Prosthecodimorpha staleyi: one gene and its partner. The protein of the gene in region 1 interacts with the protein of each later gene in a pairwise test. Links are inferred from orthologs where the notes say so. Each region holds a gene or a part of one and is shown in the gene's direction. Other genes may lie near its edges. The genes, in order: KL771_RS18195 and lpdA.

What was found.
Region 2: the proteins of KL771_RS18195 (region 1) and lpdA interact in binary tests that used the Escherichia coli proteins (3 or more experiments, as listed by UniProt). The link is inferred for Prosthecodimorpha staleyi from one-to-one orthologs.

What each region holds. Positions count from the first base shown.
Region 1 is NZ_JAHHZF010000009.1:53,058-69,750, reverse strand. The notes cover bases 5,519-8,853. They hold KL771_RS18195 (ATP-dependent helicase), read left to right. Parts: upstream 5,519-5,884; coding sequence 5,885-8,653; downstream 8,654-8,853. Other genes in these bases: KL771_RS18190 (50S ribosomal protein L11 methyltransferase), read left to right, coding at 8,682-8,853; KL771_RS18200 (DUF3616 domain-containing protein), read left to right, coding at 5,519-5,743. Outside these bases: KL771_RS18225 (FAD-binding oxidoreductase), read right to left, coding at 1-1,275; KL771_RS18220 (thioesterase family protein), read left to right, coding at 1,593-2,087; KL771_RS18215 (hypothetical protein), read left to right, coding at 2,195-2,707; KL771_RS18210 (hypothetical protein), read left to right, coding at 2,913-3,359; KL771_RS18205 (MFS transporter), read right to left, coding at 3,365-4,570; more of KL771_RS18200, read left to right, coding at 4,769-5,518; more of KL771_RS18190, read left to right, coding at 8,854-9,602; KL771_RS18185 (50S ribosomal protein L11 methyltransferase), read left to right, coding at 9,696-10,583; KL771_RS18180 (aminopeptidase P family protein), read left to right, coding at 10,716-12,533; KL771_RS18175 (hypothetical protein), read right to left, coding at 12,538-12,948; NAD-dependent DNA ligase LigA, read right to left, coding at 13,114-15,243; KL771_RS18165 (methyl-accepting chemotaxis protein), read right to left, coding at 15,449-16,495. UniProt on the Escherichia coli protein: A helicase with DNA-dependent ATPase activity. Unwinds DNA duplexes with 3'-5' polarity. Translocates on single-stranded DNA with 3'-5' polarity. Initiates unwinding more efficiently from a nicked substrate than double-stranded DNA.
Region 2 is NZ_JAHHZF010000015.1:3,752-16,607, forward strand. The notes cover bases 7,296-10,174. They hold lpdA (dihydrolipoyl dehydrogenase), read left to right. Parts: upstream 7,296-7,975; coding sequence 7,976-9,373; downstream 9,374-10,174. Other genes in these bases: KL771_RS24930 (SDR family oxidoreductase), read left to right, coding at 7,296-7,787; KL771_RS24940 (hypothetical protein), read right to left, coding at 9,595-10,068. Also shown: sucC (ADP-forming succinate--CoA ligase subunit beta), read left to right, coding at 1-1,170; sucD (succinate--CoA ligase subunit alpha), read left to right, coding at 1,291-2,169; KL771_RS24915 (2-oxoglutarate dehydrogenase E1 component), read left to right, coding at 2,360-5,329; odhB (2-oxoglutarate dehydrogenase complex dihydrolipoyllysine-residue succinyltransferase), read left to right, coding at 5,394-6,626; KL771_RS24925 (hypothetical protein), read left to right, coding at 6,814-7,044; more of KL771_RS24930, read left to right, coding at 7,041-7,295; KL771_RS24945 (TraB/GumN family protein), read right to left, coding at 10,207-11,226; KL771_RS24950 (tyrosine recombinase XerC), read right to left, coding at 11,235-12,176; KL771_RS24955 (primosomal protein N'), read left to right, coding at 12,278-12,856. UniProt on the Escherichia coli protein: Lipoamide dehydrogenase is a component of the glycine cleavage system as well as of the alpha-ketoacid dehydrogenase complexes.

The sequences.
Region 1 (16,693 bases):
GCCGGTGCATGTGCCGTCCATCGCGATGGCGCGCTCGACCATGCGGCCGACGAAGCGTTCCGCCGTCGCGATCTCGGCCGGGCTGTCCATGTCGATCAGCGGCAGGACGTGGAAATTGCCGTCGCCGACATGGCCGACGATCGGCGCAATCAACCCGAAGGCCTCGATATCGGCCTTGGTCTCGGCGATGCAGTCGGCCAGCCGCGAGATCGGCACGCAGACATCGGTCGACAGCCCCTTCGCGCCGGGCCGGAGGCCGAGGCTCGCCCAATAGACGTCGTGACGGGCTTGCCACAGACGGGTGCGGTCCTCCGGCTTCGTCACCCAGGCGAAGGGACCGCCGCCGTGATCGGCCGCGATCTCGCCGAAGCGCTCGGATTGCTCCGCCACCCAGGCGTCGGTGCCGTGGAATTCGAGCAGCAGCAGCGGCTGCTCGGGCAGCGACAGCTTCGAATAGGCATTGACCGAGCGGACCTGGACCTCGTCGAGCAGTTCGATGCGGGCAACCGGGATGCCGGACTGGATGGTCACGATGACCGCGTCGGCGGCCGCCTTCACGCTGGGGAAGGTGCAGGAGCCGGCGGCGATCGCCTCGGGGATGCCGGCGAGCTTCAGCGTGATCTCGGTGATTACCCCGAGCGTGCCCTCCGAGCCGACGAAGAGGCGGGTCAGGTCGTAGCCGGCCGAGGACTTGCGCGCGCGCTGCGCGGTCTTGACCACCGAGCCGTCGGCGGTGACGACGCGCATGGCGAGCACGTTGTCCTTCATCGTGCCGTAGCGCACCGCATTGGTGCCCGAGGCCCGCGTCGCCGCCATGCCGCCGAGCGAGGCGTCGGCGCCCGGATCGATCGGGAAGAACAGGCCCGTGTCGCGCAGCTGCTCGTTGAGGAGCTTGCGGGTGATGCCCGGCTGGACGACGCAGTCGAGATCCTCGGCATGCACGGCGAGGAGCCGGTTCATGCGCGAGGTATCGATCGAGATGCCGCCGAAATGCGCGTTGACATGGCCTTCGAGCGAAGTGCCGGTGCCGAACGGGATGATCGGGACGCCATATTCGGCGGCGACCCTGACCGTCTCGACCACATCCGCCTCGCTCTCGGCGAAGACGACCGCGTCGGGCGCCTCGACCGGGATCCAGGTCGTCGTATGGGCGTGCTGCTCGCGCAGCGCCTGCGAGGTCGAAAGCCGCTCGCCGAAACGCTGCGTCAGGATGCCGATCGCGGTCGCCACCGCCTGCGGATCCGGACGGGACGACATGAAACCTGCCACGGTCATCGGACTTCCAGCCTCCCCGGTCATGACGCGGCGCCGATGGCGGCATCATGGATTTTGAACCTTTGCGCGCGCTGCGCGGTCCCTGCCGGCAGTCGCTTGCCGGCGCGGACGGGCGGCGACGCTACACGATCGGGTTCGGCTTGTGCAGTCGGTCGACCATGCGGCGGCGGTCAGGCTCCCGTGTGGGACTGAGGTTGACGGCGGCGGCCGGCCCCTTCGTCCGGCTGGACAGGAGCGGGCCGGGGATCGAAGATTGCGGCCTGACGCCGATCCGCGCCCGCATCCCCGAGAGCCCACACCCGGAGAGACCGAAGACGATGACCGAACCGCATGCCGCCATCCCGCTCGTGACCGGCACGATGGCGATCGAGCCCGCCTGGATCGACTATAACGGCCATCTCAACATGGCCTACTACAACGTGCTGTTCGACCGCGCCGCCGACGAGATCCTCGGCCATGCCGGGCTCGGGCCGGACTACATCGCGACCCGCAACCTGTCCTTCATGACCGCCGAGATCCATGTCTGCTACGTCCGCGAGGTCTTCCTCGCCGACCCGGTCACGGTGACGATGCGGTTCCTGGATCTCGACGCCAAGCGCCTGCACGTCTTCGCCGAACTGCGCCACGCCACCGAAGGCTGGCTCTCCGCCACCTGCGAGCAGATGTACCTGCATGTCGACATGGCCGCCCGGCGCACCGCCCCCTTCCCAGAGGACGTGATGGCCACCCTGACCGCCATGAAAGCCCAGGACGACGGCAAGCCGTGGCCCGAGCGCGCGGGCCGCAAGATCGGGATCGTCAGGAAGGGGTGAAGGAAGCCTTCAAGGGGCTAAGTGTGTCCGGACTGCACCTTGCAATTCAACCAAAGGGCGAGCTACTGAATGTCGGTTGACTTCTCTTCTCGGCATACGGCCTACCCATGGATTCACTGGACGACCGCTTCGGGCCACTCGAGACACCGGCCTATATTCGGGTTGAAGAGGAGCGGATCGGGGAAAGGGCCTGGGTGCCACTGGACGGCCGCGCGGCCGCGGCGTTGCTGGCGATCTCCGAAAGCGCGACCCATGGCGCAATCCTGGAACCGGCGGGATCGCGATTGTCCGTGCTCTGGCTCGTGGACGCTACCGGCACCGTTCGCCTCGCCATGGAGAGCATGACGGACCTTTCAGGTGCCTTCGCTCCCCGTCTGCGCCGCGTCCCGCTTCCGTCCGGGTGGTTTGCCATCGGCCATCCACTGCTTGTCGGCCTCGGACCGGGCCGCATCGGAGGCGAGCTGACATGGACTGGAGAAATGGGCGAGCCGGGCTGGTGGCTGAACAACCGGTCTGGAAGATACAGCCGATATCCCAGTCGCACGCTACGCCACCTTGAGAACGTCGCCGAGGTTTTTGCGTCATTTGCGCTGAAGGTTTATATTCACTACCGAGGCTAAACTCGTCAGAGCCACGGCGGATCAGGCCTTCAAGCCAACGGAAGTTTTTCCATACGGTCGGATCGGCACCCGATCTCAGACGTTGCGAAGCAAGTCGGATTGCCGGTTCGCTTGAGGAAATGGTCGCATGGGATGCCGCGACTTCCCTCCGGAAGAGATGTTCGGTGGGTTCAAACCTGTAACATCCGCATGTCGAGGAGGCTTCATGTTTGCCGATCGTGCTTCGATGATCGCCCCCCTGTTGCCGGAAGGCGGCACGATTCCCACGCTGACCCCACCGGAAGCCAGAATGCTGGTCGATCGCCTTCGCCAATCTCACCAAGTCGTCGCGCTCTTCGAGGAGATCGAAAAGGCGCTATCCGTGCCAGAAGTGGACGGGGACGTGCTCGAACGCGCCTATGATCTGGGCCGAGACATTTCGGACGCCTTGACGGCCTCCGACCTTGTTTCCGAAGCGAAAGGAATGCGCCTCAAGGGCGTGTCCCGTCTGGCGGCCTTGAGTTTCGAGGCAGGGCTCAGCGGCCACGACTTCCTCGCGCTCGTCGAAGCCCAGCGTCCGGCCTTCGAGGGGCGGATGCCGAGCGAATGGGTGGACCACGTGATCGGCGCAGCCGATGATCGTGGACCTGCCGCCCGCTCCCTGTCCGCCTGAGCCCCCTACTCCGCCACCACCGGCCGCCGCGCGGGCGACAGGACGGTTTCGTGGCCGGGTTCCGGGTTGCGCGGGACCAGGAAGGCGAAGGTCAGCGAGACGGTGGCCAGCGCGGCGCCGATCAGGAAGACCAGGGACGGGTTCTTCAGCCAGATCATGCCGAACAGGACCGGGATGAACACCGCCGCGATATGGCTGATCGTGAAGGCGACGCCGGCGGTCGGGGCGATGTCGGCCGGGTCGGCGATCTTCTGGAAATAGGTGCGCTGGGCGATGGTGAAGGTGAAGAAGACGCCGTCGGCGACGTAGCAGACGGCCGCGATCCAGGACTGGTCGGACAGCGCGTAGCCGGCGAAGACCAGGATCAGCGAGATGTTCTCGATCATGATCGTCCGGCGTTCGCCGATCCGGTTGATCAGGTGGCCGAGCCGCGGGCCGACCACCGTGTTGATCGAATAGGTTGCGAGCATCAGGATCGAAATCTCGGCGACGCCGAAGCCGAACTTCTCGACCAGCAGGAAGGCGCCGAAGGCCGTGAAGATCTGCCGGCGCGACCCGGTCATGAAGGTCAGCGCGTAATAGAGCCAGTAGCGCTGGCGCAGGACCATCGACTTGCGCTGCGGCACCGGCCCCTCGAAGCGCGGGAAGATCGCGATGGCCACGAGCGCGCCGACGATGCACAACCCGCCGGTGATCAGGAACACGGACTGATAGCTCGGCCGGATCGCCCACCAGATCAGCGCGATGCCGCCGAAGGCGACGAATTGCGAGGCCGCCGTCACCGCCGACAGCCGCCCGAGTACCTTGGGCGCCTCCTGCTTGGAGAAGAGCTGCAGCGTCAGCGACTGCGCCATGGTCTCGTAGTAGTGGAAGCCGACCGACATGATCAGCGTCGTCACCCAGAGCCCGTGAATGCTCGGGAAATAGCCGGTCGCCGCCACGCCGATTCCGAGCAGGACCAGGCTGACATAGGCCAGGGTCTGTTCGCGCATGATCAGCAGGAACAAGAGCGCCGACACCGCCAGCAGCCCCGGTACCTCGCGGATCGACTGCAAGAGCCCCATGGCGAGGCCGTCGAAGCCGGCCTGCTCCTTGGCGAAATTGTTCAGGAGCGCGTTCCAGGCGGCGAAGCCGAACCAGTTCACCGCGGCGAGCGCGGTCAGGAAGACGATCGGGCGATGGGTGAGCGGCGCGGCGGGCGGTGTGGTCATTGCCCACCAATAGGGCAGGAATCCCGCACCGAGAAGCGCCGAAGCGGCAGGCGAGCCCCGTCGGCAATGCGCAACTGCGGCTTGGCCCCGTGGCCGGGGTTCGTCTCCGGCGCCTCGCCCTGGCCGGCATCCGACATCTGCGACAGGTTGCACACCGCTCGTGATAGGGTGGGCACGCGATCGGACCGGAGCCGCACGATGTCAGACTTCCGAACACGGATCGGCTTTTGTTTCCTGGGGGCGTGGCTGGCGGCGGCGGCCCCGGCGGCAGCCGAGCCGGAAAGCCGCCTCTTCAACGGCATGTGCGACGCGTCCGCCGCCGTGCCGATCGATGCCGGGCATTTCGTCGTGGCCAGCGACGAAGACAACACGCTCAGGATCTATGCCCTGGCGGGCGGCGCGCCGAGCGGCACCGTGCCGCTCGCCGGCTTCCTCAGGACCGGCACGCGGGAATCCGACCTCGAGGGCGCCGCTCGCATCGGCGACCGGATCTACTGGATCGCGTCGCATGGTCGGAATTCGAGCGGCAAGCTGCGCGCCGAGCGGCAGCGGCTGTTCGCTACCGACATCGTGCCGGGCGGCGCCGTCACCTCGCTTGCACCCGCCGGGACGCCATCGACCGGCCTCCTGCCGGCGCTCCTGGCCGCCCCGGCGCTCGCGCCCTACGGGCTTGCGGCCGCAGCGGAGCGTGCCCCGGAGGCCGCGGGCGGGCTGAACATCGAGGGCCTCGCCGCCACGCCGGACGGCCGGCTGCTGGTCGGCTTCCGCAATCCCCTGGTCGACGGCAAGGCGCTGGTCGTGACGCTGGACAATCCGGCCGACATCGTCGCAGGGGCCGCACCGGCGATCGGGGCGGTGTCGCTGGTCGCGCTCGGCGGGCGCGGCATCCGCAGCCTGGAGCGCATCGGCGACGGCTACCTGATCGTCGCCGGCCCGACCGCCGATGCCGGCAGCTTCGCGCTCTACCGCTGGTCCGGCGGCGCGGCCGATCCGATCGCCGTGCCGGGCATCGATTTCGGCACGTTGCGGCCCGAGGCCCTGTTTGCGGTCGCCGGATCGTCGGAGCTTCAGATCCTGAGCGACGACGGCGGGGTGAAGATCGGCGGCGCCGAATGCAAGTCCCTGCCGGCCGCGCAACAGCACTTCCGCGGCATCACCGTCACGCTGAACTGATCCGCCAAGGAGTGCCGTGACGCGAGAAATTCCGATCGTGCCGGCCGACCGGCACGACCGTGACAGATCCCGCCGGACCGCCCTGCCCGGCCGCGTCGGCATGGCCTATATAGGGGATCAGGAGAACGAGTCGGAAACATCATGAGCGCAGGCAAGCCGCCGTCGCGCCGCCCCGCGGCGGCGCCGGACGACATCCTGGACGATCCCTTTGCGGAAGCCCCCTTCCCGGGCGATCTGCCGAACGAGCCCGAGACGCCCGGTCCCGAGATGGACGGGTACGATCCGGTCGCGTTCGATCGGATCCCGTTTGGCGACGAGCCGGCGTCCGGGGACGATGCCTATCCGCATGACCGCTTCGCCGACGACGCCACGGGTCATCCGGGCGCCGGCGACGGCTTTCCGTTCGATCCGGACCACCCCGTTCCGGCCGGCCTCACCCGCTCGCGTGCGCCCGCGCCGCCGCCGATGGCGCGTCCGGGCGGCATCGCGGCGCGCGCCGCCGGCCTGCGCCCGCCGCCTGCCGAATCCGCCTATCTGGACAATCTCAATCCCGAACAGCGCGACGCCATCCTGACCACCGAGGGTCCGCTCCTCGTGCTGGCCGGCGCCGGCACCGGCAAGACCCGCGTCCTGACCACCCGCATCGCCCATATCCTGGCCACGGGCCGTGCGCGCGCCGGCCAGATCCTGGCCGTGACCTTCACCAACAAGGCCGCGCGCGAGATGAAGCACCGCATCTCGTCCCTGGTCGGCGAGGCGGTCGAGGGCATGCCGTGGCTCGGCACCTTCCATTCGATCGGCACCAAGGTGCTGCGCCGCCATGCCGAACTGGTCGGGCTCCGGTCCGATTTCACCATCCTCGACATGGACGACCAGCTGCGCCTGATGAAGCAGATCATCCAGGCGGCCGGGATCGACGAGAAGCGCTGGCCGGCGCGCCAGCTGTCCGCCTTCATCGACGGCTGGAAGAACAAGGGCCTGACACCGGACCGCATCCCGCCCTTGGAGGCGCGCGCCTTCGGCAACGGCAAGGGCGGCGAACTTTACCGTGCCTATCAGGACCGCCTGAAGGCGCTGAACGCCTGCGACTTCGGCGACCTGCTGCTGCATGTCATCACCATCTGGCGCGCGCATCCGGACGTGCTCGCCGACTACCAGCGCCGCTTCCGCTACATCCTGGTCGACGAGTACCAGGATACCAACGTCTCGCAGTATATGTGGCTGCGCCTGATCGCGACCGGCTCGAAGAATGTCTGCTGCGTCGGCGACGACGACCAGTCGATCTATGGCTGGCGCGGCGCCGAGGTCGACAACATCCTGCGCTTCGAGCACGATTTCCCGGGTGCGAAGGTCATCCGGCTTGAGCGAAACTACCGGTCGACCGGCCACATCCTGGCCGCCGCCTCGCATCTGATCGCCCACAACGAAGGCCGGCTCGGCAAGACGCTGTTCACCGACGCCGAGGACAAGACGGCCGAGAAGGTCGTGGTCGCCTCGGTCTGGGACAGCCAGGAGGAGGCCCGCGCCATCGGCGAGGAGATCGAGCGGCTGCAGCGCGACGGCCACGCCCTGTCGCAGATCGCCGTTCTGGTGCGCGCCTCGTTCCAGATGCGCGAACTGGAAGAGCGCTTCCTCAATATCGGCCTGCCCTACCGGGTCATCGGCGGCCCGCGCTTCTACGAGCGCCAGGAAATCCGCGACGCGCTGGCCTATTTCCGGGTCACCTGCCAGCCGGCCGACGACCTCGCCTTCGAGCGCATCGTCAACGTGCCGAAGCGCGGGCTCGGCGACGCGACCATCCAGCAGGTCCATGCCTATGCGCGCGCCAAGGGCGTGCCGCTCCTGCAGGCGACCGCCGAGATCGTCGAGACCGAGGAGCTGAAGCCGAAGCCGCGCAGCGCGCTGGCCGGGCTGGCCGCGTCCTTCGCGCGCTGGCGCGGCGATCTCGACAGGCTGCCGCACGGCCAGCTGGCCGGAATCATCCTGGACGAGGCCGGCTATACCGAGATGTGGCAGCAGGACAAGTCGGCCGAAGCGCCCGGGCGACTGGAGAACCTGAAGGAACTGCTGCGCTCGATGGAGGACTATCCGACCCTGCCCTCCTTCCTCGAGCATGTCTCCCTGGTGATGGATACCGAGAACGATCCGACCGCCGACAAGGTCAGCATCATGACCTTGCATTCGGCCAAGGGGCTCGAATTCGACACGGTGTTCCTGCCCGGCTGGGAGGAGGGCCTGTTCCCGCACCAGCGCTCGCTCGACGAGAACGGCGCGGCCGGGCTCGAGGAGGAGCGGCGCCTCGCCTATGTCGGCATCACCCGGGCGCGCAAGCGGGCCAAGATCTGGTTCGCCTCCAACCGGCGCATCCACGGCTCCTGGCAGGCCTCGATCCCGAGCCGCTTCCTGGACGAATTGCCGGAAGCCCATGTCGAGGTGCGCGAGCCGTCGTCCAATTATGGCGGCTACGACCGCAGCCGCTTCGACGCGATGGACCCGTTCGGGTCGAGCTATTCCTCGCCCGGCTGGCAGCGCGCGCAGCGCCTGAAAGGCGGCGAGGATCGCACGCGAGGCGGCGACGACCGCAAGTCCGGCAGCTGGGCGCAGCCCGACACGGGCAGCGGCGGTTTTGCCGAAGGGCGCTCGAATTTCGGCGGCGCGGGCGGGCGCGGCGAGATGCGCGACCGCTGGGGCAATACCGTGCATCCGCGCAAGGCTTCGGCCTTGATCGAAGGCACGCTGATCGCCAAGTCGGTCGGCACCGAGACGTCGGACTTCAAGGTCGGCGAGCGGGTCTTCCACCAGAAGTTCGGCAACGGCACCGTCACCGAGGTGGAGGGCAACAAGCTGACCATCGATTTCGATCGCGCCGGCCGCAAGCGGGTGCTCGACAGTTTCGTGACCCGCCCGTGACGGCCGGTCCTGCCATGACGGGGCGCCTGTGACCACCTGGCTTCTGTCCCTCGACGGTCCCGAGGGTTTCGTCTGTGCGCTCGCCGACCTGATCGCCGGCGACGAGCATATCGCGGCCGATGCCGCCGGCGCTTTCGATCTGGGCGGCGGCAGCGGCTGGCGGGCCGAGGCGTGGTTCTCGCTCCGCCCGGATCTCACTGAGCTGACCGAGCGGCTGACCCTGCATCTCGACGACCCGGATGCGGCCGACCGCCTGTCCGGGCTCTCCCTGCGCGCCTATGACGATGCCGACTGGCAGGCGATCGGCCTCGACAGCCTGCCGCCGGTCGCCGCCGGCCGGTTCCGGGTCTTCGGCGACCACAACCGCCCGGCCGACCCGGCCCGGCTCGGCCGCACCGATCTGGTCATTCAGGCCTCGACCGCCTTCGGCACCGGCGACCATGCCTCGACCCAGCTGAGCCTGATGGCGCTGGACCTCGAACTGCGCCGCGCGCGGCCGGTGAACGTGCTCGATCTCGGCACCGGTACCGGCATTCTCGGCCTGGCGCTGGCCCGCGCGATCGGCGACGCCGCCGTGCTCGGCTCCGACATCGAGCCGGTCGCGGTGCGCATGGCGGAGGCCAACCGGGCCGGCAACGCCGTCTCGCGCCGCTTCCGCGCCCTCCTCGCCGACGGGCTCGACGACATCCGCTTCGCCCGCGCAGCGCCTTTCGACCTGGTGCTCGCCAACATCCTGCCCGATCCGCTCTGCCGCCTCGCCGGCCCGGTCGTGCGCCTGATGGCGCCGGGCGCGCGGCTGGTGGTGGCCGGCTTGAGGATCGGCGAGCAAGCCCGCCTCGTCGCCGCCTACCGGGCGCGCGGCCTCGTGCTGGTGCGCCGGCTGGCCGCCAAGGAATGGGCTTCGCTGACCTTCGAGAAGCCCGCCCGCCGCCATGCATTCCACCGCTGACGCTCCGGCACTGGACCGGCCGCCTGCCGCCGTGCCAGAACAGCGGCCCTGACCGATCCTGCCCCTCCTCATCCTCCTCGCCGCGGAGCCGCCATGCCCACCGTCCAGGTCCGTCTCACCGCCGGCTTCGAGGAAGCCCGCCGGATCGCCGACCTGCTGGAGGATGCCTTCGAACTCGAAGGCTTCCCGGTCACGCTCGAGGAAACCCCGGCCTACAGCAATGTCTGGACGGTGTTCGCCCTGGTGCTCGACAGCGAGCCCGGCGAGGCGATCGAACGGGTGATCGACGTGCTCGGCGCCGATGCCTTCGGGCTGGAGCCGCAGGCGAGCGTGCTCGACGAGGCGACCAACTGGGTCGCGCTCAGCGAGGAGATCCGCCATCCGGTCCAGGCCGGCCGCTTCTTCGTCCATGGCAGCCACGACCGCGTCCGGCGGCCGCCGACCGGCCAGTCGATCGAGATCGACGCCGAACTTGCCTTCGGCACCGGCCATCATGCCACCACCTGGGCCTGTCTCGCCGCGCTCGACCTCCTCTTCAAGAAGGAGCGCTTCGCCCGGCCGCTCGATCTCGGTACCGGCACGGGATTGCTCGCCATCGCCATCGCGCGGGTGCTGCGCGTCAAGGTGCTGGCGACCGACATCGACCCGGTCGCGGTCGCGATCGCGCGCGGCAACGTGCGCCTGAACGGCGTCGGCGGGCTGGTCGAGTGCCTGGTCGCCGACGGCATGCGCGCGCGCCGGCTAATGGAGCAGGCGCCCTACGATCTGGTCGTCGCCAATATCCTGGCGCGCCCGCTGATGCGCCTCGCCGCGCCGGTGGCGCGCACGCTCGCCCCGCGCGCGGCCGTCGTCCTGTCGGGTCTGCGCACCAGCGACGCCCCCAAGGTCCTCGCCGCCTGGCGCATGCAGGGCCTCCATCTCGACGACGCCATCGAGCGCGACGACTGGATGGCGCTGATCCTGCGCAACAGCCGCGCCTGACCCCTTGAGCATCCTGCGTTCGGGTGGAACCACCCGATCGCAGGATGCTCTAGAGTCAATAATATAGAGCGCCTTGTCCGCGTCCTTTCGGACGCGGGCCGTTCTAGCCCCCCGATCCGAGGCCGCCTGCCGATGTTCCAGAGCTTCGAAGACATCACCGATCCGACCGTCGGCCCCGTCCGGGTCGCCGCGCTCAGGGCCGAACTCGACCGGCGCGGCCTCGACGGCTTCGTCATCCCGCGCGCCGACGAGCACCAGAACGAATATGTCCCGGCCTCGGCCGACCGCCTGCGCTGGTTGACCGGCTTCACCGGCTCGGCCGGCGCCGCGATCGTTCTGCGCGACCGCGCCGCCATCCTGGTCGACGGCCGCTATACCCTGCAGGCTCAGGTGCAGGTCGACATGGCGGTATTCGATCTGGTCGACATCGTCGAGACCCCGGTCGCCGACTGGCTGGAGAAGAACCTCGCCCCCGGCGCGCGGCTCGGGCTGGATCCCTGGCTGCACACCATCGGCGGCATGCGGCGGCTGAAGAAGGCGGCCGAGAAGGCCGGCGCCGAGATCGTCGCGGTCGACGGCAATCCGCTCGATGCCGTCTGGGTCGACCGTCCGGCGCCGCCGCTCGGCGCCGTGGCGCTGCACCCGCCGGAGTTCGCCGGCGAGACGGCCGCCGCCAAGCTTCAGCGGCTCGCCGCCATCCTGGCCGACCGCAAGGCCGATGCCGCGATCCTGTCGCAGCCGGATTCGATCGCCTGGGCGTTCAATATCCGCGGCTCGGACGTGTCGCACACCCCGCTGCCGATCTCCTATGCGGTGCTGCATCGCGAGGGCCGCCCGGAACTGTTCATCGACGGCCGCAAGCTCGGCAACGAGGTCCGCGCCGCGCTCGAGGACATCGCCGATGTCGCCGAGCCCGGCGCCTTTCCGGCCGCCCTCGGCGCCCTCGGCGCCGCCAAGGCGGCGGTGCTGGTCGATCCGGCCTGGACGTCGGAGGCCGTCGCCGGGGCGATCACGGCGGCCGGCGGCAGTCTGGTCGAGGGCGAGGATCCGGTCCTGAAGCCGCGGGCCCTCAAGAATGCGGCCGAGATCGCCGGCGCGCGCGCCGCGCATCTGCGCGATGCGGCCGCCTATGTCGCCTATCTGGCCTGGTTCGACCGCGAGGCGCCGAAGGGCGGGCTCGACGAGATCGGCGCCGTCGAGATGCTGGAAGCCTTCCGGGCCAAGACCGGCGCGCTCCTCGACATCTCCTTCGACACCATCTCGGGCGCCGGCCCGAACGGCGCCATCGTCCACTACCGCGTGACCCGCGCCACCAACCGGCCGATCGAACCGAACTCGGTCTTCCTGCTCGATTCCGGCGCCCAGTATCGCGACGGCACCACCGACATCACCCGCACGCTGGCCGTCGGCGCGCCCGATCCGGAAGCCCGGCAGCGCGCCACCCTGGTGCTGAAGGGCCATCTCGCCATCTCGATGGCGCGCTTCCCGAAAGGCACCACGGGCGCGCAGCTCGACACGCTCGCCCGGATCGCGCTGTGGCAGGCCGGCCTCGACTACGACCACGGCACCGGCCACGGCGTCGGCAGCTTCCTGTCGGTGCACGAGGGACCGCACCGGATCGCCAAGACCGGCATGGTCGCGCTGGAGCCGGGCATGATCGTCTCCAACGAGCCCGGCTACTACAAGACCGGCGCCTATGGCATCCGGATCGAAAACCTGGTCCTGGTCACTGAGCCAGAGGCGATCCCGGGCGGCGAGCGGGCGATGCTCGGCTTCGAGACGCTGACGCTCGTCCCTTACGACCGCCGCCTGATCGACACCGACCTGCTGACGGCCGCCGAGCGCGCCTGGATCGACGCCTATCACGCGCGGGTCCGCGCCACCGTCGGCCCGCGGGTCGATGCCGAGACCGGCGCCTGGCTCGACGCCGCCACGGCGCCGCTCGCCTGATCGGTCAGGGAGCCGCCCCGTCGGCTGCCAGGCCGCCCTTGCCTTGGCGGCCGGTGGCGGCGGCATCGACGGCATTGCCGGCCGCGGCCTCGTCGCCTTCCGGCCAGACGCAGGCGAACCGGTGCGCGCGCGTCCGGATATCGCGCAGACGCGCGAACCCGGCCGCCGTCACCCGGCAGACCGCGCCGGCGGGGCTCAGCATCAGGAGCCCCCGCGCCGTCAGCGCCGCAATGGTTGCATGCCGGAAGAAGGGGCCGGTACGGCCGGCCGCATAGCCGCGCCGATAGGCATGCAGCGGCGTCGCTGCGGCTGCCGCCAGGGCCGCCCGCTGGGCAGGCGACAACGGCGCGACCGGCTCCGGAAGTCCGGAGATCGCCCGCCGGGCGGGCGAGAGCGGCGCGACGGGCTCGGGCATTGCGGAATCGGCTGCGGTCGCCACGATTTTCCTCCGGTCGCCGACCCGGCGCTCCCCAGCCCGGTTCCGGCGTCTCCCGAAGTTAATGTCGCGCCGCCCACCATGGGCAGTCGTGCGGCCCCCATCAGGACCAGCCCGCAAAGGTCCTTTCCGTAAGGATTTGTCTCAGGCTCCGACCATCGCGATCCATTGGTCCTCGTCGATCACCGCGATGCCGAGGTCGCGCGCCTTGGTCAGCTTCGATCCGGCACCCGGGCCGGCGACCACGAGGTCGGTCTTGGACGAGACCGAGCCGGACACCTTGGCGCCGAGCCGCTCGGCCTGCGCCTTGGCCTCGTCGCGGGTCAGCTTCTCCAGCGTGCCAGTGAACACGATAGTCTTGCCGGCAACCGCCGTGTCGGATTTCGGCTTCTCGGCATCCTCGATGCCGCCGGTCATCTCGGCGACCAGGCGCTCGACCACGTTGAGATTGTGCGGCTCGGCGAAATAGTCGGCGATGGAGTCGATCACCGTTTCGCCGATCTGGTCGATCGCGTCCATCTCCTCGCGCGCCGCCGCGTCGCCGGCCGCAACCGCCAGTGCAGCCGCGTGCAGCGCCGCCCAGGAGCCGTAGGCCCGGGCCAGCATGCGCGCCGTGGTCTCGCCGACATTGCGGATGCCGAGCGCGAAGACGAAGCGCTCCAGTCCGATCCGGCGTCGTTCGTCGATGGCGGCGAAAAGCTTGGCGACCGATGTCGCCCCGAAGCCCTCCTTGTCCTTCAGCTTCTTCAGGTTGACCGCGTCTCGCGCGGCGAGCGTGAACAGATCGGCCGGCTCGCGGACCGTGAGGTCGGGATCGTGGAAGAAGAATTCGATCTGCTTCTCGCCCAGCCCCTCAATGTCGAAGGCCCGGCGCGACACGAAATGCCTGAGATGCTCCTGGCGCTGGTGCGGGCAGGCGAATTCGCCGGTGCAGATGCGGCGCACGCCCTCCTCGCCGGTCGCGGTCGTCTCGCGCACCACGGGGGTGTGCAGCGGGCACGGACAGACGGACGGGAAGACATAGGGTTCGGCATCCGGCGGCCGCCGCTCCGCCACCACGCCGAGCACCTGCGGGATCACGTCGCCGGCCCGCTGCACCATCACGGTGTCGCCGACGCGCACGTCGAGCCGTGCGATCTCGTCGGGATTGTGCAGGGTGGCGTTGGAGACCACGACGCCGCCGACCGTGACCGGTTCGAGCTTGGCGACCGGCGTCAGCACGCCCGTCCGGCCGACCTGGATGTCGATCGCGCGCAGGATCGTCGTTGCCTTCTCGGCCGGGAACTTGTGGGCGATCGCCCAGCGCGGGCTGCGCGAGACGAAGCCGAGCCGCTCCTGCCAGTCGAGCCGGTCGACCTTGTAGACGACGCCGTCGATGTCGTAGCCGAGCCCGGCGCGCTGCGCCTCGATCATCCGGTAGTGCGCGAGCAGGTCCTCGGTCGTCCGGCACAGCAGCATCAAGGGATTGATCGGGAAGCCCCAGGCACCGAAAGCCTGCACCATGCCCATCTGGGTTTCGGCCGGCATCGCCGCCATCTCGCCCCACGCATAGGCGAAGAAGCGCAGCGGACGCGCGGCGGTGATGTTCGGATCGAGCTGGCGCAGCGAGCCGGCGGCGGCATTGCGCGGGTTGGCGAAGAGCTTCTCGCCGGCCTCGGCCTGACGCCGGTTGAGTTCAGCAAAGTCGACGTGGCTCATATAGACCTCGCCGCGCACCTCGACGATCTTGGGCACGCCGGCCGGCAGCAGGTCCGGGATGTTGGCGATGGTCCGGACATTGGCGGTGACATTCTCGCCCTCGAAGCCGTCGCCGCGCGTTGCCGCCGAGACCAGCCGGCCGGCCTCGTAGCGCAGGTTGCAGGACAGGCCGTCGATCTTCGGCTCGGCCGTGAAGGCGACCTCGGCCTCGCCGAGCTTCAGGAAGCGGCGCACGCGCTCGGCGAAGTCGGCCACGTCGCCATCCGCGAAGGCGTTGTCGAGCGACAGCATCGGCACGGCATGGCGCAGCTTGGCGAACTTCGCCGAAACCGCGAGGCCGACCCGCTCGGAGGGCGAATCGGCGCGCTTCAGATGCGGGAAGCGCGCCTCGACGGCGAGGTTGCGCCGCCGCAGCGCATCGTAGTCGGCGTCCGAGATGAGCGGGGCGTCTTCGTTGAAATAGGCCTGGTCGTGAACCGCGATTTCGGCGGCCAGCCGCTCCAGTTCGGCGGTCGCCTGCGTCTCGGTCAATTGGTCGACGGGGAGCGAGGCGGCGGTCGGCAGCGCGTCAGTCATGGCGGTCGGGCGTCCTGGCAGGGGGCGTCGCGCCGTTATAGCAGGGCCGCGCCCGGAGGACAGCGACCGGCGCCGGCGGCACCCGCATCGACCACAACGTCGATGCCGGGCTGGCCGGAGCGGGCCATGCTCGCTCACCAGCCGACACGGACCGCTCCGCGCAGCGGACGCAAAGCGGCGGTCAGGATTCTCGCGAAGCGCCGGATCAGGGGCGCTGCTGGATCACCCCGTACCAGCCGAGGCCGCGATAGGTCTCGTAGCCGGGCGTGTGATGGAAGGCGACCAGCGTACCGTCCGGGGCGAAGAGGCTGCCGGCCTCCTGGCCCGCCGGCAGGTCGATGCGGTCGCGCAGGATGCCTTGCCGGTCGGACGCCGCGATCACGCGACGGTCCGCGTCGACCAGAAGCACCCGGGTTCGCGATTTTTCGTCCTCGGTCAGCCGCACGCCCTCGACGATCGCACGGGCCTGCGGGGCCCAGTCGAACTGGATGCCGAGGATGCCGATGAGCCGGCCGCGCGGGTCGCCGCCCTCACGCACGCCGGCCGCATAGGTGGCGACATGCGCGCCGCCGAGCAGAGGCTCGGCCGAGATGTCGGCGACCGCATAGTCGTTGCCGTCGGCCAGCCCGCGGGCCGCGGTGAACCAGGGCCGCGCGGCGACCGACTGGCCGGCGACCGGAAAGCGACCGGGCCGCCCGGATGCCACGATCTGGCCGGAGGGATCGCACAGCCAGAGATCGAGATAGACCGTGTAGGCATCCAGGATCACGCCGAGCCGGTGCGCCGCGAAGGAAGCGGTTTCGGAACCCGGACGGGCCAGGGCGTCGATCATGGCCGAGTCGGTCGCCCACCAGCGCACGTCGCAGCTGCGTTCGTAGAGATTGCGGTCGATCAGTTCGACGGCGTTGAGGGCGAGGTCGATCAGGCGGCGCCCCTGGGCGGCCGTCGCCATGCGCCGCGCAGTCTCCTCCAGCCGGGCGATCTCGCGGATCAGCTCGGTCGAGAAGTCGCCCGACAGGGCTTCGACCTCGGCCGATATGGCGCGCACCTCCTGGGCGACGACCGCAAAACCGCGGCCCTGATCGCCGGCCTGGTTCGCCTCGATCATCGCATTCAGCGCCAATATGCGCAGGCGACCGGTGACGGCGCGGATGCCGGCGATCTTGGTCTCGGTCAGGCTGCGCGCCTTCACCGCCCCCGAGACCACCATCTCGACCGATACATCCTTCTGATCGAAAGGCACTGCCGCCATGACCCATCCCCGCCCGCGAACCTGCGTTGTACACATCGCGGCGGGAATGTATCGGGATTGCCATATTCCGAAAGACTAAGTTGCAGGCAATTGATTGTTTTCACGCATCCGAAAAGATACGAATAGATGGTGCCTTCAGAAGCCATCCACAGCCGAGACTTGTGTTATCAATTCGACATCTCCGACTTTGGAATAATC
Region 2 (12,856 bases), on another replicon or contig:
AAGGCGGTCCTCAAGGACTACGGGGTTCCGGTTTCGGCCGGCGTTCCCGCCTTCACGGTCGACGAGGCCGTGGCGGGCGCGAAGGCGCTGCCGGGTCCGCTCTATGTCGTCAAGAGCCAGATCCACGCCGGCGGCCGCGGCAAGGGTAAGTTCAAGGAACTGCCCGCCGACGCCAAGGGCGGTGTCCGGCTCGCCAAGTCGGTCGAGGAGGTCGCGGCCCACGCCAAGGACATGCTCGGCAACACGCTGGTGACCCTGCAGACCGGCGCCGCCGGCAAGGTCGTCAACCGCCTCTATATCGAGGACGGCTCCGATATCGCCCGCGAGCTCTATCTGTCGATCCTGGTCGACCGCGCGACCGGCAAGGTCGCCTTCGTGGTCTCCACCGAGGGCGGCATGGACATCGAGGCGGTCGCCCACGACACGCCCGAGAAGATCCACACCTTCCGGGTCGACCCCGCCGCCGGCTACCAGCCCTATGTCGGCCGCAACGTCGCCTATGCGCTGAAGCTCGAAGGCGCGCAGATCAAGCAGTGCGTCAAGCTGGTCGGCGATCTCTACCGGGCCTTCGTCGAGAAGGACATGAGCCTGCTCGAGATCAACCCGCTGATCGTCACCAAGGACGGCAACCTGCGCGTCCTCGACGCCAAGGTGAACTTCGATTCCAACGCCCTCTTCCGGCATCCCGAGATCGTCGCCCTGCGCGACGAGACCGAAGAGGACCCGAAGGAGATCGAGGCGTCCAAGTACGACCTGTCCTATATCGCCCTCGATGGCACGATCGGCTGCATGGTCAACGGCGCCGGCCTCGCCATGGCGACGCTCGACATCATCCAGCTCTATGGCGAGAGCCCGGCCAACTTCCTCGACGTGGGCGGCGGTGCCTCGGAGGAGAAGGTCACCGCGGCCTTCAAGATCATCACCGCCGACCCGCAGGTGAAGGGCATCCTGGTCAACATCTTCGGCGGCATCATGAAGTGCGACATCATCGCGCGCGGCGTGCTGGCGGCGGTGAAGGCGGTCGGCCTGCAGGTTCCGCTGGTGGTGCGCCTTGAAGGCACCAATGTCGAACTCGGCAAGCAGATCATCCGCGAATCCGGTCTCAACGTGATCGCCGCCGACGACCTCGACGACGCCGCGCAGAAGATCGTCGCGGCGGTGAAGGGCTGAACATGCTCGCGCGGGAGGCGCTCGCCGCCTCCCAGCACGGCCGCCGCCTGAAGGCGGATAGCCCATTTACCTTCGTATTCCTTCCTGACAGCTGGCGGGTTCGCCTGGAGCTTCGAAGCCATGTCCGTACTGGTCAACAAGAACACCAAGGTCATCACCCAAGGCTTCACGGGAGCCCAGGGGACCTTCCATAGCGAGCAGGCGATCGCCTACGGCACCAAGGTGGTCGGCGGCGTGACCCCGGGCAAGGGCGGCTCGACCCATATCGGCCTGCCGGTCTACGACACGGTCGGCGAGGCCAAGGCCGCCACCGGCGCCACCGCCTCGGCCATCTACGTGCCGCCGCCCTTCGCGGCCGACGCGATCCTGGAGGCGATCGACGCCGAGATCGAGCTGATCGTATGCATCACCGAGGGCATCCCGGTGCTCGACATGGTGCGCGTCGGCAAGGCACTGAAGGGCTCGCGCTCGCGCCTGATCGGGCCGAACTGCCCCGGCGTGCTGACGCCCAACGAGTGCAAGATCGGCATCATGCCGGGCCACATCTTCCAGAAGGGCTCGGTCGGCATCGTCTCGCGCTCCGGCACGCTGACCTATGAGGCCGTCAAGCAGACGACCGATGTCGGCCTCGGCCAGACGACGGCGGTCGGCATCGGCGGCGACCCAGTCAAGGGCACCGAGTTCATCGACGTGCTCGACATGTTCCTGAACGATCCCGAGACCCAGTCGATCATCATGATCGGCGAGATCGGCGGCTCGGCCGAGGAAGAGGCGGCGGAGTTCATCGCCGGCCATGCCGTCAAGAAGCCGATGGTCGGCTTCATCGCCGGCGTCGCGGCCCCTCCCGGTCGTCGCATGGGTCATGCCGGCGCGATCATCTCGGGCGGCAAGGGCGGCGCCAACGACAAGATCAAGGCCATGGAGGCCGCCGGCATCCGCGTGTCACCGTCGCCGGCCAAGCTCGGCCAGACGCTCGCGGCGGTCCTCGCCGGCAAGTGAGACGACGACGCCTCGCGGCACCGTGAGGCGGACCTCGCGGCACCGTGAGGCGCAATCCGGGCTTCGGCCCACTAGATAAGGGGATGACGGCCGTCGGAGCCGAAATTTCGACGGCCGGTCCGAAGAGGCCGCGGCGGCCAGCCGCGCCCGGCAAGCCAAGAGAGGCGGAGCCGAGGGCTCCGGGACGGATATGGGTGAACCGGCCAATTCCGCGCTCCAGTTCCTGTCGGGCGGCAATGCCGCCTATATCGAGGAGCTGCACGCCCGCTACGAACAGGATCCGGCCTCCGTCGATGCCGGCTGGCGCGACTTCTTCGAAGAGGTCAAGGACGAGAAGCAGACCGTCCTGAAGAACGCGCGCGGCGCCAGCTGGGAGCGCAGCGACTGGCCGCGGCCGGCCAACGGCGAACTGGTCTCCGCGCTCGACAGCGACTGGGGCTGGCTGGAAAAGCAGGCCGGCGACAAGATCAAGGCGAAGGCCAAGGGCACCGAGATCACGCAGGAGCAGTTGCAGGCTGCTGCGCGCGACTCCGTCCGCGCCATCATGATGATCCGCGCCTACCGCATGCGCGGCCACCTGCATGCCGATCTCGACCCGCTCGGCCTCGCCCCCGAGAAGGACCACGAGGAGTTGCATCCGGCCAGCTACGGCTTCACCGAGCGCGACCTCGATCGCAAGATCTTCATCGACAACGTGCTCGGCCTCGAATTCGCGACCGTGCGCGAGATGATCGCGATCCTGCGCCGCACCTACTGCCAGACGCTCGGCGTCGAGTTCATGCACATCTCCGATCCGGCCGAGAAGAGCTGGATCCAGGCGCGCATCGAGGGGCCGGACAAGCAGATCGCCTTCACCCGCGAGGGCAAGCGCGCCATCCTGCGCAAGCTGATCGAGGCCGAGGGCTTCGAGAAGTTCATCGACGTGAAGTATACCGGCACCAAGCGCTTCGGCCTCGACGGCGGCGAGGCGCTCGTGCCGGCGCTCGAACAGATCATCAAGCGCGGCGGCAATCTCGGCGTCAGCGAGATCGTGCTCGGCATGGCCCATCGCGGCCGGCTCAACGTGCTCGCCCAGGTGATGGGCAAGCCGCACCGGATCATCTTCCACGAGTTCAAGGGCGGTTCGGCCGCTCCCGACGAGGTCGAAGGCTCCGGCGACGTCAAGTACCATCTTGGCGCGTCCTCGGACCGCGAGTTCGACAACAACCGGGTCCACCTGTCGCTGACCGCCAACCCGTCGCACCTTGAGATCGTCGATCCGGTCGTGCTCGGCAAGGCGCGCGCCAAGCAGGACCAGCTCGCCGACAAGCCGCGCAGCGAGGTCGTGCCGCTCGAGCAGCGCGCCCGCGTGCTGCCGCTCCTGATCCATGGCGACGCCGCCTTCGCCGGCCAGGGTGTGGTCGCCGAATGTCTCGGCCTGTCCGGCCTGCGCGGCCACCGCACCGCCGGCTCGATCCATTTCATCATCAACAACCAGATCGGCTTCACCACCAATCCGCGCTTCTCGCGCTCCTCGCCCTACCCGTCCGACGTGGCGAAGATGATCGAGGCGCCGATCTTCCACGTGAACGGCGACGATCCGGAAGCGGTGACCTTCGCCGCCAAGGTGGCGACCGAGTTCCGGCAGAAGTTCCACAAGCCGGTCGTGATCGACATGATCTGCTACCGGCGCTTCGGCCATAACGAAGGCGACGAGCCCGGCTTCACCCAGCCGATCATGTACCGGAAGATCCGCAACCATCCGACCTCGGTGCAGATCTATTCCGAGAAGCTGGTCGCCGAGGGCGTGGTCACGCGCGGCGAGGTCGAGGAGTGGATCGCCGACTGGCGCAAGCACCTCAACAACGAGCACGAGGCCGGCCAGAGCTACAAGCCCAACAAGGCGGACTGGCTCGACGGCCGCTGGGCGGGCCTGAAGTCGGCCGGCGGCGATCCGGACGAGGCGCGCCGCGGCAAGACCGGCCTGCCCACCGACAAGCTGAAGTCGCTCGGCCTCAAGCTGACCGAGGTGCCGAAGGGCTTCAACGTCCACAAGACGATCGGCCGCTTCCTCGACAACCGCCGCACCATGATGGAGACCGGCGAGGGTATCGACTGGGCGACCGCCGAGGCGCTGGCCTTTGCGACCCTGATCGACGAGGGCCATCCGATCCGCCTGTCCGGGCAGGATTGCGAGCGCGGCACCTTCAGCCAGCGTCACACGGTGCTCTACGATCAGGAGACCGAGGCCCGCTACATCCCGCTCAACAACCTGGCGCCGGGCCAGGCCCGCTACGAGGTCATCAACTCGATGCTCTCGGAAGAGGCCGTGCTCGGCTTCGAATACGGCTACACCCTGGCCGAGCCCGACGCGCTGACCCTATGGGAAGCCCAGTTCGGCGACTTCGCCAACGGTGCCCAGGTCGTGTTCGACCAGTTCCTGTCCTCCGGCGAGCGCAAGTGGCTGCGCATGTCGGGCCTCGTCTGCCTGCTGCCGCACGGCTACGAAGGCCAGGGGCCGGAGCATTCCTCCGCCCGCCTGGAGCGCTTCCTGCAGATGTGCGCGGAAGACAACATGCAGGTGGTCTACGCCTCGACGCCGGCCAACTACTTCCACGTCCTGCGCCGGCAGCTGCATCGCGAGTTCCGCAAGCCGCTCATCCTGATGACGCCGAAGTCGCTGCTGCGTCACAAGAAGTGCGTCTCCAAGCTGTCCGATCTGGCCGACGGTTCGTCGTTCCACCGGGTGCTGTTCGACCACGCCGAGACCAACCCGGAACTGACCGCGACCCGGCTGAAGCCCGATCAGCAGATCCGGCGCGTCGTGCTCTGCACCGGCAAGGTCTATTACGACCTGCTCGAGGAGCGCGAGAAGCGCGGCATCGACGACATCTACCTGATGCGCGTCGAGCAGCTCTATCCGGTACCGCTCAAGGCGCTGGTCAAGGAGTTGACCCGCTTCCGTCATGCCGAAATCGTGTGGTGCCAGGAAGAACCCAAGAACATGGGTTCTTGGTTCTTCATCGAGCCCTATCTCGAATGGATCCTGGCCCAGATCGACGCCAAGACCCGGCGGCCGCGCTATACCGGCCGCGCCGCCTCGGCCGCCACGGCGACCGGCCTGATGTCCAAGCACGTCGCGCAGCTGCAGGCGTTCATGAACGACGCCCTCGGCGATTGATCCTCCTCCAGCGTCGGGCGACCCCGGGTCGCCCGATGACCCAAGAAGGCAAGAGACCCTCACCATGGCCACCGAAATCAAGGTTCCGACGCTCGGGGAATCCGTCACCGAGGCCACCGTCGCCAAGTGGTTCAAGAAGCCCGGCGAGGCCGTGAAGGCGGACGAGCCGCTGGTCGAGCTGGAGACCGACAAGGTCACGGTCGAGGTTCCCGCCCCGGCCGCCGGCGTGCTCGAATCGATCGTCGCCAAGGAAGGCGAGACGGTCGGCGTCGCCGCGCTGCTCGGCACCATCGCGGCCGGCGCCGCCGCCACCGCATCGGCCCCCGCCGCCGCGCCGGCCCCTGCCCCGGCGGCTGCCGCCCCGGCACCCGTGGCCACCGCGGCCGCTCCGGCCGGCGGGATGCCGCCCGCGCCGTCGGCCGCCAAGATGATGGCCGAGACCGGCGTCAGCGTCGCGGAAGGCTCCGGCAAGCGCGGCCAGGTCCTCAAGGAGGACGTGATCGCCGCCGCCACGGCCCCCAAGCCGGCGCCCGCCCCGGTCGCCGTGGCCCCGGCCGCCCCGCCGGCGCCGCGCCCGACCCCGCAGGCCGACGATTCGGTGCGCGAAGAGCGCGTCAAGATGACCAAGCTGCGCCAGACCATCGCGCGCCGCCTGAAGGACGCCCAGAATACCGCCGCCATGCTGACGACGTTCAACGACGTCGACATGTCGGCCCTGATGGCCATCCGCAATCAGTACAAGGACCTGTTCGAGAAGAAGCACGGCGTGCGCGTCGGCTTCATGGGCTTCTTCGTCAAGGCCTGCGTGGCCGCACTGAAGGAGATCCCGGCCGTCAACGGCGAGATCGACGGACAGGACATCATTTACAAGAACTACTACCACATCGGCGTGGCGGTCGGCTCCGACAAGGGCCTCGTCGTTCCGGTCGTGCGCGATGCCGACCGGCTGTCGATCGCCGGCGTCGAGAAGACGATCGGCGAGTTCGGCCGCCGCGCCCGCGACGGCCAGCTCAAGATCGACGAGATGATGGGTGGCACCTTCACCATCTCCAACGGCGGCGTCTACGGCTCGCTGATGTCGACCCCGATCCTGAACGCGCCGCAGTCGGCGATCCTCGGCATGCATCGCATCGAGGACCGTCCGGTGGTGCGCAACGGCCAGATCGTCATCCGCCCGATGATGTATCTCGCCCTCTCCTACGACCACCGCATCATCGACGGCAAGGAAGCCGTCACCTTCCTGGTGCGCGTCAAGGAGATGATCGAGGACCCGCAGCGCCTGGTCATGGACATCTGACGCCACGCACGGGCGCGGTCGGAGCAGCCCTGCGCTCCGCCGGGCTTGCGCCGTGACAAAGCTTGTGGCGGCATCCTGTCCGGTCGGGCCGGATGCCGTTTGCGTTCCGGCCCGTCGCGTGCCGGCGGCGGGGATTTCCCGATCCGACGCGCAGCACCGTCATGTCGCCCGCCAGGAGATCCGCCCGATGCGCCTTCGTCCCCTGTTCCTGGTCGGCCTGGTGCTGGTCATGACCGGGTCCGGCGTCGCCGCGGCGGCCGGGTCGCTCGCATGGCGCGGCCATATCCCGGCCGACACCGGCCTGATCGCCTTCGGCCTGGCGGCGACGGCGCTCACGGCAGGCATCCATTTCGTCATCAAGGCCATCGTGCCCAAGAAACGCCGCGACGCGGCCCAGGGATCGGAGACCAGACCATGAGCAAGGGCGTCCTCATCGTCACCGGCGGCAGCCGCGGCATCGGCCGCGCCACCGTGCTGCTCGCCGCCGCGCGCGGCTACGATGTCGTGTTCTCCTATGTCAGCGACGAGGGCGCAGCCCGCTCGCTGGTCGCGGCCGTCGAGGCGGCCGGCGGCAAGGCCGTCGCAGTGAAGAGCGACATCGGCTCGGAGGCCGACACGCTCGCCCTGTTCGCGGAAGCCGATCGGCACGGCACCCTGGTCGGCCTCGTCAACAATGCCGGCGTGGTCGACCTGCCGGCGCGCGTGGAGGAGATCAGCGTCGAGCGTCTGGAGCGGATGCTGCGGATCAACGTGATCGGCTCGATCGTCGCCGCGCGCGAGGCGCTGAAGCGCATGTCGACCCGCCATGGCGGCAAGGGCGGGGCGATCGTCAACCTGAGCTCGGCCGCCGCCACGCTCGGCTCGCCCGGCCAGTATGTCCACTATGCCGCCGCCAAGGGCGCCATCGACGTGTTCACCCTCGGCCTCGGCCGCGAGGTGGCCGCGGAGGGCGTGCGCGTCAACGCCATCCGGCCCGGCCTGATAGACACCGACATCCACGCCTCCGGCGGCATCCCAGACCGGGTCGCACAGCTGCGCGAGTCCATCCCGATGAAGCGCGAAGGCACCGCCGAGGAATGCGCCAACGCCATCCTATGGCTGATCTCGGACGAGAGCAGCTACACCACCGCCTCGGTGGTCACGGTCTCGGGCGGACGCTGAGCCGCTGCGGCCGGCAGGATCCCCGAAACGGTCGGCACCTATACCAAAGCCGAGTGCGTCCGGGGCCATTCCTGCGCTATAAGGCCGCAACCCCATCGCGGTCCGGCACCGGCCGGGCCGGCATCATCGGCTGAACCGGTCGGCACGGTCGACCGGTCCGGCCGGCAGCCAGGAAAGCACCGAACGCCATGTTGTACGATCTCGTCGTCATCGGAACCGGCCCCGGCGGCTATGTCTGCGCCATCCGCGCCGCACAGCTCGGCATGAAGGTGGCGGTGGTCGAGAAGCGCAAGACCCATGGCGGCACCTGCCTGAATGTCGGCTGCATCCCGTCCAAGGCGCTGCTGCACGCCTCCGAACTGTTCGACGAGGCCCGCCACGGCTTCGCCGCCCTCGGCATCAAGGCGACCGCCGAACTCGACCTGCCGACCATGATGAAGCACCGCGCCGACACCGTGACGTCGAACGTCACCGGCATCGACTTCCTCATGAAGAAGAACAAGATCACGCCGATCCACGGCACCGGCCGCATCCTGTCGCCCGCCCAGGTCGAGGTGACCGCGGCCGACGGCGCCGTGCAGGTGATCGACACCAAGGCGATCGTGATCGCCACGGGCTCGGATGTGGCCCGGCTGCCGGGCATCGAGATCGACGAGCGCCAGGTGGTGTCCTCGACCGGCGCGCTCGAACTCGACGCCGTTCCGGCGCGGCTGATCGTGGTCGGCGCGGGCGTGATCGGGCTCGAACTCGGCTCGGTCTGGCGCCGACTGGGGTCCAAGGTGACGGTGGTCGAGTATCTCGACCGCATCCTGCCCGGCATGGACACGGAGGTCGCCAAGGCCTTCCAGCGCATCCTGGAGAAGCAGGGCTTCGCCTTCAAGCTCGGCACCAAGGTGACCGGCATCGCGAAGACCGAAGCCGGCCTGACGGCGACGGTCGAGCCGGCCGCTGGCGGCGCCGCGGAGACGATCGAGGCCGACGTGGTGCTGGTCGCCATCGGCCGCGTGCCGTTCACCGCCGGGCTCGGCCTCGACGAGGTCGGCGTCGCCAAGGACCCGCGCGGCCGCGTGGTGATCGACGACCATTTCCGCACCAACGTTCCGGGCATCTACGCCATCGGCGACGTGGTGCGCGGGCCGATGCTGGCCCACAAGGCCGAGGACGAGGGCGTCGCGCTGGCCGAGATGCTCGCCGGCCAGGCCGGCCACGTGAACTACGACGTGATCCCGGGCGTGGTCTACACCATGCCGGAGGTGGCGACCGTCGGTAAGTCCGAAGAGGACCTGAAGGCCGCCGGCATCGCCTACCGGGTCGGCAAGTTCCCCTTCACCGCCAACGGCCGCGCCAAGGCCAACCGCCAGACCGACGGCTTCGTGAAGATCCTCGCCGACGCCGCGACCGACCGCGTCCTCGGCGTCCACATCCTCGGCGCCGGCGCCGGCGAGATTATCCACGAGGCCGCCGTGCTGATGGAGTTCGGCGGCTCCGCCGAAGACCTCGCCCGCACCTGCCACGCCCACCCGACCATGTCGGAAGCCGTCAAGGAGGCCGCCATGGCGGTCGACAAGCGCGCCATCCACATGTGACCGGCTCCCCGAACGCCTGCCGATCCACCCCCTTCATCCGCCCTTCGGGCACCTTCTCCCCCCTTCAGGGGGCGAAGGGGAAGGAGCCGCGGGCGCGGCGACTTGCGCGGCTTTCCTCGATCTCTCAACCCGTTGTCCCCTTCTCCCCTCAAGGGGGGAGAAGGTGGCCGAAGGCCGGATGAGGGGGTCGATGCCGCGGAAACGCGAAAAATTTCCGGCCCTCACTTCTGCCGTTTCAGGCGGTAGGTGACCCGGCGGGGTTCGAGGGGCACGGTGCGGAATCGGGTGGTGACGGTCATGCGCAGGCTGCCGCGTTCGGGAGCCTCGACCAGGATGCGGCGTTCGACGCGTTCCTCGTCGATCACGGCGGCGAGGGTCGGCGTGCCGCCTTCGCCGGCTTCGCCCCATTGGCCGGAAACCGGCCGCCAGACGCATTCGTAGTGCAGGCAGCGAACCGTCAGGGCGATCTGCACCTTCGGCCCCTCGCCGCGCGGAACGGGGCGGCGGCAGTCGACGCGGATTTCGGCCGCGATCACGTCGCTGCCCTCAACGGCCTCGCTGTTCAGCCAGGACCCGGCATAGCCCCATTCGTCGCAGGCCGGCCCGGCCGCCCATGACGGGATCGCGCCGCCGGAACCGGCCAGCACGAACGCGGCGGTCCAGAGCGCGACGACGTTCGTCGCAGGCCTCGTCATCGGTCTCTCCCGCTCTCGCCGGACCCGCACCGGACAAACGTCCGGGTCGTTCCGAAAGCATGGCGGGGAGACTGGAGCGAGGCTGGTGAACCGGGCCGGAAACGCCCGTTCAGCCGGCATTCATCCGGTGTGCGCGGTTCAGCGGACGGCGGTGACCTTGTAGCCCGCTTCGCGCAGCAGGCGGACCAGGCCCTTCTCGCCGATCAGATGCAGCGCACCGACCGCCAGGAAGGCGCCGCCCTGGTCGATCAGCGGCCTTGCCGCCTCCAGCATCTTGGCGTTGCGGCGGAAGGAGGCGTTCTCCATCACGCTCGCCGCGGTCTTGTCGGCGCCGGTGCGCGCGAAGATGTCGATCGAGAAGGCCCAGAGCAGGTCGATGCGACCGGCCGCATAGAAGCGCACCGACGTCTCCTGATAGTCGACCGATCGGGCGTCGATCGACAGGATCGACTTCAACAGGGCGATTTGCTCGGCCTCGCTCATCTGGTCGATGGACGAGAACTGGTCCTTGACCGTTTCGAGGTCGAGCACGGGGACTTTGCGCGCCCGTCCGGCCTTGCCGATCGCGATGTCCAGCATGTCCTGGCCCGCCTGCCAGCGCTTCAACTCGCACGGCGGGTAGAGCAGCGCTCCGAACACCACGACCCAGGGCTTCCAGCCGGCCACGGCCCAGCCCGGCAGCCCGCGCGCCTCGAAGGCCTTGGCGGTCGCCGCCCAGGTCTCCGGCCCGAGCACGCCCGGCAGGCTGCGTCCGTCGGTGAAAAGCATCGAATCGATCCCTTCCGCATAGGCGGTGCCGGCGGATTTCGGATCGAGCACCGAGGTATTCTCCAGGGCCACCACCCGCGCCCCGTCGAGCGCCTTGCGGACGGCCGGCTTCAGATCGGTCACGCGCGGATCGGACAGGTGGATCGTGCCGAGCAGCCAGGACGGCGTCTTGGAGGCCTTGCCTTCGATCTTCCAGAAGACCGCATCGCCGTTCTCGATCCCGGCCGCCCGGGCCTCGATCGCCCGCCAGCGCTCCGGTTCGTCCGCGGCGATGGCGGGGCGCAGATCGGTGCCGGCACAGACCGGCGTCTCGGCCCGGGCCGATGTGCCACCGAAGGCCAGCAGGGCCGCGAAGACGACGGGGAACAGGCGGACGGCATTCTGGGACATGTCGAACCTCAGGCGCGCGGATGCGTGCGGCGGTAGACCTCGATCAGGCGGGTCGCATCGACACCGGTATAGACCTGCGTGGTCGAAAGCGAGGCGTGACCGAGCAGTTCCTGGATCGAGCGGAGATCGGCGCCGGCGGACAGCAGATGGGTCGCGAAGGAATGGCGCAGAGCATGCGGGGTCGCGCTGTCGGGCAGGCCGAGCGCACCGCGCAGCCGCTCGATGGCCAGTTGCACGATGCGGGGCGACAGGGGACCGCCGCGCACCCCGACGAAGAGCGGCCCGTCCGGCGGCAGGGCGTAGGGGCAGAGCCGGAGATAGTCGGCGAGGCCGGCCCGGATCGCCGGCAGGATCGGCACGATCCGCGTCTTGCCGCCCTTGCCGGTGACGCGCAGCACGTCGGCGGCGAGCGGCGCCTCGGCGCGGGTCAGCCCCAGCGCCTCCGAGATGCGCAGGCCGGCGCCGTAGAGGAGGCTCATCACCGCGGCGTCACGGGCGGCCACCCAGGGCTCCTCGGCCAGGCTCTCGCCGGCATCGACCAGCCGCAGGGCCTGGCCCGCCTCGACCGGCTTGGGCAGGGACTTGCGCGCCTTGGGCGCCCGAACGGCCGCGAACGGGGCCGCATTGGCCTCGCCGCGGCGCTCCAGGAAGCGGATGAAGGACCGGATGCCGGCGAGCGACCGGCCGAGGCTGCGCGCCTCGATGCCCTCGCCGCGCCGGCGCGCCAGGAAGGCGCGGATGTCGGCCGGCCGGAGCTCGGACAGGGACGCGATGCGCGGCGGCTCGCCGAGATGCAGCGTCAGGAAGGACAGGAACTGCCGGAGGTCGCGATCATAGGCCTCCAGCGTCTTCGGCGAGGCACGCCGCTCGGCGCCGAGATGGCGCTGCCAGTCGGCTGCGGCGGCGGCAAGATCGGGTGCCGCGATCAGGAGGGGCGATTCGGCCGTCATGCCGCCATCCTGATCGAGGCGTGATGAACAGCCGATTAGCGACTATCGTCCCTGCCTGCCGCCGGCCCCCCCGAATCGAACCATCCCATCGACACACCCCCATGGCCCAGACCGACCTCCTGTTCGACAGCCCCGCCGCGTCCCCCCGGGACGTGGTGCCGGTGGTCGTGCCGGTGGCGCTCGACCACGCCTACTCGTACCGGGTGCCGCGCGGGGTGACGGTGCAGCCGGGCACCATCGTGCAGGTGCCGCTCGGCACCCGCGAGGTGACCGGCGTGGTCTGGGACGACGAACCCGGCGGGGAGACCGTCGGCCATAACCGGCTGAAGCCGATCGCCGCCGTCCACGACGCGCCGCCGCTCGGCGAGACCATCCGCCGCTTCGTCGATTGGGTGTCGCGCTACTACATGATGCCGCGCGGCATGGTGCTGCGCATGGTGCTGCGGTCGCCCGAGGCGCTCGAGCCGGAGGCGCCGATCCGCGGCGTCCGCCTCGTCGGCGCCCCGCCGGAACGGCTGACGCCGGCGAGGCGGCGCGTCCTGGAGGCCCTGGTCGACGGGCTCGCCTGGTCGCGCCTCGGCCTTGCCGCCCAGGCCGGCGTCTCGGTGTCGGTGGTCGATGGGTTGATCGACTGCGGCACGCTGGAGACGGTCGAACTGCGCGCCGGCCGACCGGCCGAC